Regions from separate parts of the Hungatella sp. L36 genome, predicted to be linked through region 2. Evidence: predicted binding sites of a transcription regulator. Region 2 holds the regulator's gene; each other region holds the start of a gene.
The links. Region 2 encodes NrdR, which represses ribonucleotide reductase genes. Its sites were predicted from a motif close to CACAANATNTTGTG; they were not measured.
Positions count from the first base shown of each region.

Region 1: H8S80_RS02240 (ribonucleoside triphosphate reductase) is a predicted target of NrdR. The motif match lies at 2,382-2,395, and genes of this name have one in related genera.
Region 3: H8S80_RS25105 (ribonucleoside triphosphate reductase) is a predicted target of NrdR. The motif match lies at 2,792-2,805, and genes of this name have one in related genera.

Region 1 is NZ_JACOPC010000001.1:533,088-537,339, reverse strand. Features, by position in the region: gene H8S80_RS02240 (ribonucleoside triphosphate reductase) at 1-2,299, opposite strand, end outside; gene hflX (GTPase HflX) at 2,568-3,815, opposite strand; gene H8S80_RS02230 (tetratricopeptide repeat protein) at 3,831-4,252, opposite strand, start outside.
Region 2 is NZ_JACOPC010000010.1:217,265-221,516, forward strand. Features, by position in the region: gene H8S80_RS34380 (shikimate kinase) at 1-268, opposite strand, end outside; gene aroE (shikimate dehydrogenase) at 265-1,137, opposite strand; gene H8S80_RS22075 (YqeG family HAD IIIA-type phosphatase) at 1,118-1,645, opposite strand; gene nrdR (transcriptional regulator NrdR) at 1,654-2,106, opposite strand; gene H8S80_RS22085 (PRC-barrel domain-containing protein) at 2,291-2,551, opposite strand; gene H8S80_RS22090 (DUF975 family protein) at 2,615-3,448, opposite strand; gene H8S80_RS22095 (hypothetical protein) at 3,448-4,252, opposite strand, start outside.
Region 3 is NZ_JACOPC010000013.1:152,015-156,266, forward strand. Features, by position in the region: gene H8S80_RS35165 (DUF6783 domain-containing protein) at 1-95, opposite strand, end outside; gene H8S80_RS25100 (hypothetical protein) at 69-278, shown strand; gene H8S80_RS25105 (ribonucleoside triphosphate reductase) at 620-2,686, opposite strand; gene H8S80_RS25110 (manganese catalase family protein) at 2,991-3,599, opposite strand; gene H8S80_RS25115 (spore coat protein CotJB) at 3,599-3,865, opposite strand; gene H8S80_RS34425 (spore coat associated protein CotJA) at 3,865-4,252, opposite strand, start outside.

The sequences.
Region 1 (4,252 bases), on a different contig from region 2:
CTCTCACGACTACCAGGGTAGGCGCCTGCATGATGCCAAGCTGTTCCGCCAGCTCTGCGTTCTCCTCTGCATCCACTACCTCATAATCCACGTCCTTTAAGAACTGCTTTGCCATCTTGCAGTTTGGACACGTCTTGGTCGTGAAGAGGTAGGAACCAGCCGGAATCTCTGCGTTGTGAACGGCTTCCTTCACCGTCTCCGCACTCTTGCTTCCCTTCTTCAGTACCGATCCAGTGATGTCGTAGGTGGTACGGTTCTTGTATTCCTGCGTCTTGCCCTCGTTCCAGTTCTGTACCGGTCTGTAGTAGCCGGTGATACGGCTGTAGATCTCAGCGCGCTTTCCACAGATCGGGCAGACGCTGTGTTCGCCGATCAGATAGCCATGCTCTGCACAGATGGAATACGTCGGTGACAGCGTGTAATACGGAAGCTTGTAGTTCTCCGCAATGGTGTGCACCAGTCTCGCCGCGGCCGCCCAGTCAGGAAGCTTCTCGCCCAGGAAGGCATGGAATACGGTTCCCGAGGTGTATAAGGTCTGCAGCTCATCCTGAATATCCAGAGCATCGAATATATCCGCCGTATAATCGACAGGCAGATGAGAGCTGTTGGTATAGTAAGGCGTATCCCCTTCGGCTCCGGCCGTCTTAATATCCGGATATCTCTTCCTGTCATGCTTGGCCAGACGGTAGGTCGTGGACTCCGCCGGTGTAGCCTCCAGATTGTATAAGTCGCCGTATTTCTCCTGATAATCGGAAAGGCGCTCTCTCATATGGTTTAATACATTCTTTGTAAATTCCTGTGTCTGTACACTTGTCATGTCTTCGCCCAGCCATCCGGCATTGAGGCCAACCTCGTTCATGCCGATTAAGCCGATGGTGGAGAAATGATTTTCAAAGGTTCCCAGATATCTCCTGGTATAAGGGTACAGTCCCTGGTTCAGCAGCTTGGTGATCACTTCCCGCTTCGTCTTTAAGGACCTTGCGGAAACGTCCATCATATGGTCTAAACGGCTGTAGAAATCGGCCTCGTCCTTTGCCAGGTAAGCGATTCTCGGCATATTGATGGTTACGACGCCCACCGATCCGGTACTCTCGCCTGATCCGAAGAACCCGCCCGTCTTCCTGCGCAGCTCACGGAGATCGAGGCGCAGACGGCAGCACATACTTCTGACATCGCTGGGTTCCATATCGCTGTTTATGTAATTGGAGAAGTAAGGCGTACCGTACTTGGAGGTCATCTCAAACAGCAGTCTGTTGTTCTCGGTATCGGACCAGTCAAAGTCCTTGGTGATGGAATAGGTCGGGATCGGATACTGGAATCCGCGTCCGTTGGCGTCTCCCTCGATCATCGTCTCGATGAAGGCCTTGTTGATCATGTCCATCTCTGTCTTACAGTCTTTGTACTTGAAGTCCGCTTCCTTACCGCCTACAATAGCCGGAAGCTCTGCCATATCGCCCGGCACGGTCCAGTCCAGCGTGATGTTGGAGAACGGCGCCTGAGTACCCCAGCGGCTTGGCGTATTAACGCCGTAGATGAAGGACTCGATGCACTTCTTCACCTCCGGGTAGGTTAAGTTATCTATCTTTACAAAAGGAGCAAGGTAGGTATCGAAAGAGGAAAATGCCTGAGCGCCTGCCCATTCATTCTGCATTATGCCTAAAAAGTTGACCATCTGGTTGCAGAGCACGGATAAATGCTTTGCAGGGGATGATGTGATCTTGCCCGGAATGCCGCCCAGACCTTCCATGAGAAGCTGCTTTAAGGACCAGCCCGCGCAGTAGCCTGTCAGCATGGACAAATCGTGGATATGGATATCCGCATTCCTGTGGGCATCCGCGATCTCCTGATCGTATATCTCGGACAGCCAGTAATTTGCCGTAACCGCACCGGAATTGCTTAAGATCAGGCCGCCTACGGAATAGGTAACGGTCGAGTTCTCCTTGACACGCCAGTCCTCCACCTTCACATAGCTGTTCACCACATCCTTATAGTCCAGGATGGTATTCTTCATGTTACGGATTTTTTCTCTCTGTTTTCTGTATAAAATATAGGCCTTTGCCACATCCGTGTAACCGGTCTGCTCCAGGACGTGCTCAACGCTGTCCTGAATCTGCTCAACCGTTACCTGGCCGTCTCTCATCTTTTCCTGAAAGTCCGCCGTAACACGGAGGGACAACAGCTCCAGAATCTCATTATTAAAATCCTTCTTTGTAGCCTTAAATGCCTTCTTTATCGCTTCCGTTATCTTATTCAGACTGAATTCAGCGACCTCCCCATCTCTTTTCAATACTGATATCATTTATACCTGACTCCTTTCCTTTTACAACCCTGACACCGCCTTAACCGGTGCATTGTTTATTATAGCAGAAGAGAAACAAAAACACAATATCTGGTTTCGCAAAAAACATTAAAACCATATATTGTGTCTTATTATGTTTTCTTATAAGCTTCGAGTCACTTATCGCAAAACTGCGGACTGTCTGTCAGTATAGCACACCTTACACAGTTTCTCAACCACCAATTCGACCGGTGTGCTCCGCAGCCGTACATTTATGCTTTTTGCCATTTTAAATCAGGTTTGCATACATCTCCGCAGGCACATAGGCGCTGACAAAAATACCGTCGTCCCGGTACTCTTCCTTCAAAAGCTGGCCGTATTTCCGGATCAGCTGTATCTTTCCGGCATCCTGATAGGGGTATATCCGCTCCAGGAATACTTTCCTGCTCCTCAAAATACTCTCCAGCAGATTCAGGAGCTCGTCCAGTCCCTCCCCGGTCTTTGCCGAAATCTTCACCTGGTAATCGGAAGATAAGTCGCGGGGAATCCTCATCTCACCTGCCGCGTCTATCTTATTAAAGACTGTGATCACTTCCTTGTCGTGAACGCCCAAATCCTTCAGCGTCTCATAGACCACATACATCTGCATATCCATCTGGGGATTGGAGCAGTCCACCACATGAAGAATGATGTCCGAGTATTTTGCCTCCTCCAGTGTGCTCTTAAACGCCTCGATCAGATTATGGGGCAGCTTCCGTATAAATCCGACCGTGTCAGTCAGAAGAATCTGCTCCCCGCCGGGAAGCTCTAAGTTTCTCGTTGTCGGGTCCAGCGTGGCAAAGAGTTTGTCCTCCGCCAGAATTCCGGCGTCCGTAAGCGTGTTGAGCAGCGTGGACTTTCCCGCGTTGGTGTAACCCACAATGGCTGCCACCGGAGTATGGTTCCTTGTCCGCTGCTGCCTGGCCACGTCCCTGTGGCGCTTCACATCCTCCAGTTCCGCTTTCAGCTGGCCGATCCGGTCGTGAATCAGACGACGGTCCACCTCCAGCTTCTTCTCGCCGGGACCTCTCGTTCCGATTCCGCCGCCCAGACGGGAGAGCGAATTTCTCAGTCCCACCAGTCTGGCCGCCCGGTACTTCAACTGGGCCAGCTCCACCTGGATCTTACCTTCCCTGGTTGTCGCCCTGGAAGCGAAAATGTCGAGAATTACCATGGTACGGTCCATCACCTTCGTATCCAGTGCCTCCTCCAGATTCCGAAGCTGTGCGGGCGACAGCTCGTCATCGCAGACAATGCCAGTGGCATTCAGCTCCCAGACGCGCTCCTTCACCTCTTCGATCTTTCCCTTGCCCAGATACGTCCCCGGATGAATCCGTTCCCGGTTCTGGATGATCTTGTCCACCGTGACGGCTCCCGCCGTCTCCACAAGCTCCTCCAGCTCCTCTAAGGAGGCTGCTGCCAGGCTTTCCTCTTCCGTGCTCACGGCCACCAGAATGACCCGCTCTTCGATTTCCTTTAACTCCACTAAATCAGCCATTGATCTCCTAATCCATTACCTTGTTTTTAAAAACTCCAGTTCCCGCGCGGCTTCTTCGTCTGAGCTGTTTCCTGCCACATACTGCTCCATCAGCTCCCGCGCCTTGTCAAAGTCTCCCTTGTACTCGTATGCAACCGCCTGATTGTAGATCAGGTCCGGCACCGAGGCCGCGTCCGGCTTTAATAATCCCTGGGCGAAATAGGTAATAGCCGTCTCATAATCTTTTTCCCCGAATTTGCAGAGGCCCATCCGGTTGTACAGCTCGGCATTTTCGATTCCTTCCGCCTGGGCGCTCTCATAGAGCGTCATGGCCTCGGCGGATGCTCCCTGGTTCTCCAGCGCCGCTCCGGCCGCGAGAATCGCCTCCGCCCTGCCCGGAGCATTTTTCTCCGTATCCAGTTCGGCTGCACGCTTATAATCGTCCAGCGCCCCGCTTA
Region 2 (4,252 bases):
TTCTATTCTCTTCCCGCAGGGGAAGCCCGCCTCCGACGGAAATGACCTTTTCCTGTGTATCGGAAAGAAGCGTCTGGAGAACCGCCGTCTCCGTCCTCCGAAACTCGTCCTCGCCCTTCTGCGCAAATATCTCCGATATCGTCATGCCGGCCCGCTCTTCGATCAGCCAGTCCGTATCCACCATGGGGAGACCGTGCTTCTTTGCGTACCGTTCTCCGACCGTTGTCTTACCGGCCCCCATGAAGCCGATCAAAATCACGTTCTTCATCGCGCCGCCTCCAGTTCTTCCCGCATCAGCACTCTCGCACCGTCGATCATCTCTCTGGTAAACACGGTCTCCGGATTCCACAGCTCGTAGGCGATAACGCCCTGGTAAATCAGCATATCGAGCCCTCCCACGGCCTTGCCGCCGGCTGCCCGGACGTATTTCATAAATTTCGTCTCCATCGGCGTATACACAATGTCTACCGCCGTATCGATCTTTTTATAGAATTCCGCATCCTCCACCGGGGCGTGATCCACGTTCGGATGCATCCCTACGCTGGTGGTCTGAACCGCCAGGCAGGAGCTGCACTCCAGCTTTCCGTAATCGTCCAGGGCCATGGGAAGCATGACTCTGCGGCCGAACCGCTCATTGACGATCTCAGAAAGGGCCTCCGCCTTTTCCAAACTCCGGTTCAGAACATAAATCACAGACGCGCCTTCCTTCGCCAGCACGCAGGCTGCCGCCCTGGCCGCGCCGCCCGCTCCGAACAGAATGCAGGTGCGGTCCCGGATTTCGATTCCCGCCTCCGTCATGGCTCGTTTCAGTCCTGCCGCGTCCGTGTTATAGCCCTTGTAGCCGCCGTCGGTCCGCACCAGCGTGTTGACGGCACCGATGGCTTTTGCGTCCTCGTCAATATCCACCAGGTATTTCATGACCTCCTGCTTGTGAGGAACCGTGACATTCATGCCGGTAAAATTAAGGGCGTAGGCTCCTTTTACCGCTTCCTCCACACGTCCCGGCTCCACCTTAAACGGTACATAGACGAGATCTGTTCCTGTCTTTTCCGAGTAATAATTATGCATGAGCGGTGACATGGAGTGCTCCACCGGATACGCCATGACTCCGCATACTTTACTTTTTCCGCTTATCATACTGTCTCCTCTTTTTGTCCCTGCGATAAAAAAATAAGATAAGTGCCTCCGGATACCGTTTTAATACGATCTGAATCTCTTCCTTCGGATTGATCGGCTTCACCAGAAAGCTCCTGATTCCCGTCCGTTTGGCCCCGTAGACGTCGGTAAACAGCTGATCTCCCACGAATATCGTGCTGTTTAAGCTCGTCCCCATGAGCTCCATCGCCTTCTTATAATTCTTCACGCCCGGCTTTCCGCCCTTATAGATATAGTTAGAGCCGCCGACAGCTTCTGCAAAAGCTGCCACCCGCGGCTCTTTGTTATTGGAAAGCAGGCAGGTGTCCATGCCAAGCGCCCGCAGATGAGAAAACAAGTTCTTCGCTCTCTCATCCGCCGGCGCGTCATGGGGCACCAGGGTGTTGTCTACATCAAAGATTACGCCTCTGATTCCCTTTTTATAAAGGGCGTCATACGGAATGTCATACGCAGAGGCCACGTCTTCATCCGGATAAAATCTGTTAAACATACATCTTCCTACTTTTTCAATAATTTTCCGATCTCTTCCATGAACGTATTCACGTCCTTGAACTCACGATATACGGAGGCGAAACGGACATATGCGACCTCATCGACCTCCTGCAGCTTTTTCATGACAAGCTCTCCGATCGCGGAGCTGGAGACTTCCTTCTCTTCCATATTGAATATCTGTGTCTCGATCTCGTCCACCATGGAATCAATCTGCTGGGAAGAAACGGGACGCTTGTGGCAGGAATGAAGGATTCCTTTTTCCAGCTTGGAACGTTCATAGACTTCTCTGGACTCGTCCTTCTTAATAACCATCAGCGGCAGAGTCTCCAGTTTTTCATACGTTGTAAATCTCTTTCCGCATTTCTCACACTGCCTGCGGCGTCTGATGGAGCTGTTGTCATCCGCCGGTCTTGAATCAATGACCTTTGTATCTGCTTCATTACAAAATGGACATTTCACGTCGCTATCCTCCTGTTGGGCGATTTCTCTTTCCTTCTTTTCAGAAATGAGAAATCCCACTGTTTTTTGTGCAGGGCCCAAAACCGCGAAAAAAAATACACATTTTTTCGCGGCTCCGGATCCGTTACTTTTTAATTATGTATATCATACCCCACAATCCGTAGATTCGCAAGCACATATTACACTATATCTTGCATTTTTCCTCAGCTTTTTCCAGATCTACTTTCACCAGGATAATATCTCTCCCCACCTGACAGATGTCACAGAAGGGAATGATGTACTCTTTTTCTCTGACCAGAAATCCACAGAAGCAGCCCGGCCCGGGAACGATAATCGCCAGAAGACAGCCCGTATCCATATCAAAATCCACGTCGCCCACATAGCCAAGGCGTTTGCAGTCGCAGATGTTAATCACTTCTTTTTGTTTAAGATCTGAAATGCGCATAGCCTGCACCTTCTATATTCCTTAGTGTATTCTATGCGCATTTCCTATGTGTGATACAAATTATTACTCCGGTACATTTCCGTAAAGGCCGTCACAGCTTCTGCCGTCATAAACCGGTTCCTCGTAATCATATGCTTCTTCCCGGCGAGGTCCATCGCTCATATCGAGATAGAAGTGAATCATGGTCGTCTCTATATACGGTAAAATCCATAAAAACCCGATTCCAAACGATCCGAACCCCAGCAAATACATCCCGATCAGGCTGATTCCCAGATAAAACAGGCGGCCCTTGTTCCCTTTCATGAGCGCCGCGCTCTCCCGGAAGCAGCTGATCACCGTCCGCTCGGGATCTTCCATCAGAAGGTAAACCGCCATTTTAAAATGCAGGCTATACACGACGATTCCGACTATCTGAAGCAGATACATCAGAAACTGAAGCGCTGCCAGTATGGGGATATAACCCGTAATACGGGCGGAAACGCTTACCACAAAATATGGGATTCCAATGATCATACCAAATACCAGGTTGATAAAGTATACGCCTAAAAATCTTTGAGGCCTGTGAGTAAAGGCAAACAACATATCTCCCAGTGAATACGGCTGGCCTGTACACATATGGTAGAACATCCTTCGTATTCCGACCATTATGAGGTAAACCAAAAGGATCGCAATGAAATAAATCACCATCTCGATTGCCAATGAGCGAATCCAGCCTCCCCGGTTGAAGCCGGGTTCGCCGATCCAGGAGAGTGTGCTGACTGCAGATATACCGATAAAAATCATAATAACGACGATCAGTAGGACATACACAATCAGCATGGCGCCCACGGCTGTTCCATAGTTGCCTGACAGCGTAAGCTTCGCACGTTTTTTCAGTTCCGTTGACGTTGTCTTCATTAAAAAGCACCTCCTGACAGAAGGGATGAACTCATCATTCCAAATAGAAATATCATTGCCATGGCCGCCAGAAACAGCGCGATAATCGAGGTAATGAGACCTGCCTTCGCATATCCCTCCATCGTATCTCCCATTTTGGACAACAGCGCAAACAGGATTCCCAGGCTGCCAAAAATCACCCCGCCGTAACAGCAGCAGGATGTAACGATCCCGATGATCCCCATGATCAGGGAAGCCAACGCCATGCTGCTCTGCTTTTGAGGCTGTGTATACGCAGGATTAGCCGCCTGCCGGTATTCGTCCCGGTAATAGCTGTTCTGGGGGGTGGGCTGCTGGTAGTTGGGCTGCTGGTAGTTGGGCTGCTGGTAGTTGTTTTGCTGACGGTTGTCCTGCTGCCAGCTGTCCTGCTGCCAGTCGCCCCTCTCACGGTTGTCCTGCTGCCAGTTATCGTTCTGCCTGTATTCTTCTCTGCCCCAGCTCTCATACTGTCTGCTTCCGGTATCCGGATATCCATTCAACTCATGGAAATCCGATCCCGTTCCGCTGTTCTGCGTGTCGTAACGGTCAGCTGCGTCTTCTGCTGCTGGTTCTTCTGCATTCGCCAGTTCTTTCTCTGCATTTGCCGGACTCTCTTCTGCAGTTGCCGGACTCTCTTCTGCATTTACCGGCCCCTCTTCTGCAGTTGCCGGACTCTCTTCTGCAGTTGCCTGCCCCTCTTCTGCAGCTGCCCGACTCTCTTCTATATTCGCCGGTCCTTCCTCTGTATTCACCGGTCTTTCTCCCGCGCCGGCCAGCCCTTCCGCT
Region 3 (4,252 bases), on a different contig from region 2:
AGCGGAGTGGGCAGCGGGTGGAATGGATTTTCAGATATGCGCTGGTGAAACGCAGGAAAAAAGCTTCTATGAAACGGCTCATCTCTGCGTTTCATAAAAGCTTTTCTGTTTTTGGCTTTTGGCTTTTGGCTTTTGGCTTTTCTTTTTTCTTTTTACTGTTTCCACCGGCACTCAACGTGCCGGCGGATCTTATCGTGTCAGCGAATATCCATTTTTACGAGGTGATTAGCGGCAGCCACATCCGCATCCGCCTTCAGCAGCGGTGCCAGGAGCCGTAATCGGCATTACGTTGTTATTATTGCCTGCCCAGAAGCCATCTCTGAAGCCGGTCTCATAACCTGCGTTAAAGCCTGCAGCATAGCCGCGGCGGAACTGGCAGTTAGCCCAGTCATTCGGTCTGCATGAGCAGGAATTATTATTGTTATTATTGTTATTTCCGCATCCACAGCTCCAGGAACCGCATCCACAATTACATCCACAATTTACATTACATCTATTATTACAACAACACATATGATTGATCTCCTTTAATTTATCAGGTTTGTACTATATCATATGCGAATATACCTTAGATGTGCATAATCGGAAAATTCACTGCTGCTTACAGGATAGCCAAAACTCAGACACGGAACATGATTCTGTTTTTGAACTCCTGTGCCTTCCCCTCGTTCCAGTCGTGAACCGGTCTGTAATAACCGGCAATTCTGCTGTAGACCGCGGCGCGGCCTCCGCATTTGGGACACACGTTCTGCCTTCCCGGCAGATATCCGCAGGACTGGCAGATAGAGTAGATCGGCGACAGCGTATAATAAGGAATATCATGACCGGTCGTTATGTCGTGCAGAAGATCCCGCGCCTTCTTCCAGTCGTCAAACTCGCGTTCCATATAAACATGGAACACGGTTCCTGCCGTATAAAGCGGCTGCAGCTGATCCTGATTCGCCAGAGCATCTTCCAGGGAACCATCGTAGTCCGCAGGCAGCTTCGTACTGTTCGTATAATACGGTGCATCTCCTTCGTGCCCTGCCGTCCTGATACCAGGAAATTTTTCCTTATCCAGCATGGCGAAACGGTAGGTAGCCGACTCAGCCGGCGTCGCCTCAAGACCGTAGAGATCCCCGTATTCCAGCTGGTATCCCACGATCTTTTCCTTCATATGATTTAACATGGCAGCGGCAAACTGTCTCGTCTTCTCAGATTCCATGCCCTCTCCCAGCCACGGTGCATTCAGGCCGGCCTCATTCATCCCGATAATGCCGATGGACGAAAGATGGTTGCTGAAATCAGACAGATAGCAGGCCGTATATGGGTACAGGCCGTTCTTCAGCAGATTGGAGATTACCTCACGCTTCGTCCGCAGGGAACGCGCCGCCAGATCCATCTTCTCATCCAGTTTCTCATAGAACTCCGCCTCGTTCTTCGACTGATATGCAATCCTCGGCAAATTGATCGTAACCACGCCGATCGATCCCGTATGTTCCCCATATCCGAAGAAACCGCCTGCTTTGCTGCGCAGCTCATGTAAATCAGGAGTTACCCCGTCATAGGAAATTCTCACATCTCCCGGTGTCAGTCCGCTGCGGACGTAATTCGTAAAATACGGCGTACCGTAATGGGAAGCCAGCGAAAACAAAAGCCGGTTTCTCTCATTATCAGACCAGTCGAAGTCCGGAGTCAGTCCATAGGACGGGATCGGATACTGAAAACCGAGTCCGCTGGCATCGCCCTCCAGCATAGTCTCCAGAAATGCCCGGTCCACCATATCCAGTTCCGCCTGGCACTCCCCATAGGTGAAATCCATCTCCTGTCCACCCACGATGGCCTTCTGCGATGCCATATCCTCCGGAACCATCAAATCCAGGGAAATATGGGAAAATGGTGCCTGAGTCCCCCATCTGCTCGGCGTATTTACGCCAAAGACAAAGGCCTCCATACACTTTTTCACCCGGTCATACGAGAGGTTGTCCGCCTTGACAAAGGGCGCCAGATACGTATCAAAAGAGGAAAATGACTGGGATGCCGCCCATTCATTCTGCATAATTCCCAGGAAATTGACCATCTGATTGCAGAGCGTGGCCAGATGCTTCGCCGGAGATGCTGTAATCTTTCCGGTAATTCCGCCGAGCCCGTCCATCAGAAGCCTCTTTAAAGACCATCCACAGCTATAACCGGTCAGCATGGACAGGTCATGAATATGAAGATCACCGCCTATATAAGCCTCGGCGATTTCCTTATCATAGATTTCCGTCAGCCAGTAATTGGTCGTAACCGCGCCTGAGTTATTTAAAATCAGACCGCCCACAGAGTATGTGACCGTAGAGTTCTCCTTCACCCGCCAGTCTTCCACCTTCACATAGTTGTCCACCACATCTTTATAATCCAGCGTTGTCTTACCGAGATTCCTGATCTTCTCCCGCTGCTTCCTGTATAATATGTATGCCTTTGCCACGTCCGTATAGCCGGCTTCCTCCAGCACCTTCTCCACGCTGTCCTGGATATCCTCGACCGCAATCTGGTCGCCCTTCATCTTCCCCTGAAAATCAGACGTCACTCTGATCGACAGCAGTTCCACAATATCTTCCGTATAAAATTTCCCCGTTGCCTTAAACGCCTTCCTTATAGCTTCGGAGATCTTTTCCAGATGAAATTCCACGATTGCCCCATCACGTTTTGCTACTAAAATCATGCCTGTCCCCTCTTTCCTTGTGTCTCATTTGCTCTTACAATACTCTTACAAATATACCAGATTTCCCGTGAAGTCACAACATGCAATAAGCTGAAATACTGTATACACAATATCTTGAGTAAAGGTTTCAACTACTAACCTGATACTTGTCCCATTCAAATGTACACATTTTTTTCATAATTTCATCAAAAATTCTTCACATATCCCATGTATAGTAATACATGTAACAGAGAAAAACCAAACAAAACTTTTTTTCATACTCTGGCCGGCAAGAATCCCCCTCTTGCCGGCCCCTCCCTTTTTATCAGCAATTATTCTTTACATCAAAGCTGGGATTGAAAGCATAAAAATTCTTACTGTCTAAATTATCCTGGGTAATCCGCAGCGCCTCTCCAAATCTCTGGAAATGCACCACTTCTCTTTCCCTTAAGTAACGGATCGGATCACAGACCTCCGGATCCTTCACTACGCGCAGAATATTGTCGTAGGTGCTCCGGGCCTTCTGTTCCGCTGCCATATCCTCTACCAGATCGGTAATCGGATCGCCTTTCGACTGAAACTCACAGGCATTAAACGGAATTCCTCCCGCAGACTGCGGCCAGATACCCGTGGTGTGATCAATGTAATAAGGACCAAAGCCAGATTCCACAATCTGCTCCGGCGTTAAGTTCCTGGTGAGCTGATGAACGATCGTCGCTACAATCTCAAGATGAGCGAGTTCCTCTGTTCCGATATCCGTGAGGAGTCCCTTGCACTCCTTATATGGCATGGCGTAGCGCTGGGATAAGTAGCGCATGGAGGCACCCATTTCGCCGTCTGGTCCCCCATACTGACTCATAATAAACGTCGCCATCTTCGGATTCGGTGTTGTAATATTTACCGGATACTGTAATCTCTTTTCATATCTCCACATCAGCCGCACTCTCCTTCCCAAGGCCACGGATTGTTGACCCAGGTCCAGTAATTATCGGACCGGACTTCGTCAAACATCAGCGGGCCGCACTGAGCCTCATAGGCATCCATTGCCTGTTTCCGTAAATCTGATACATATTGGTAGTAATTCAGCGCATCCTGATCACTGGGATGAGTATCCAAATAGAGAATCACATCGTCCATAGCGAAGCTCGCCTCATAGACTGCTTGAAGCAGAGCGCTGCAGTTCATATCGGTATTTGCCATTATCTGCACCTCCCCATGGAAAACGGTTTATCCAGATCCGGGAAAATTGTCCCTCTGTTCATTGCTTTTTCAACCGGATAGACCTGCTGCCAGCGCTGCCACGGAACGTATGCCATGCCTACCGGAAACTGATCGATATCACAGGATGAATTCATAGAACCGGAATTCGTCGGCATTTCTGGGCGAACGGCTGATTCACGGCCTGACATTACCTCCCGGCGAGCGACCGTACCTGAGTCCATCGGTGCATTCGACTGCGGCATTGCGCCACGGCCCATTGGCATTTCCGGCTGTGGCATAGCTCCACGCCCCATCGGCATCTCCGGCTGCGGCATAACTCCACGCCCCATCGGCATCTCTGGCTGCATCATCGATCCGCGTCCCATC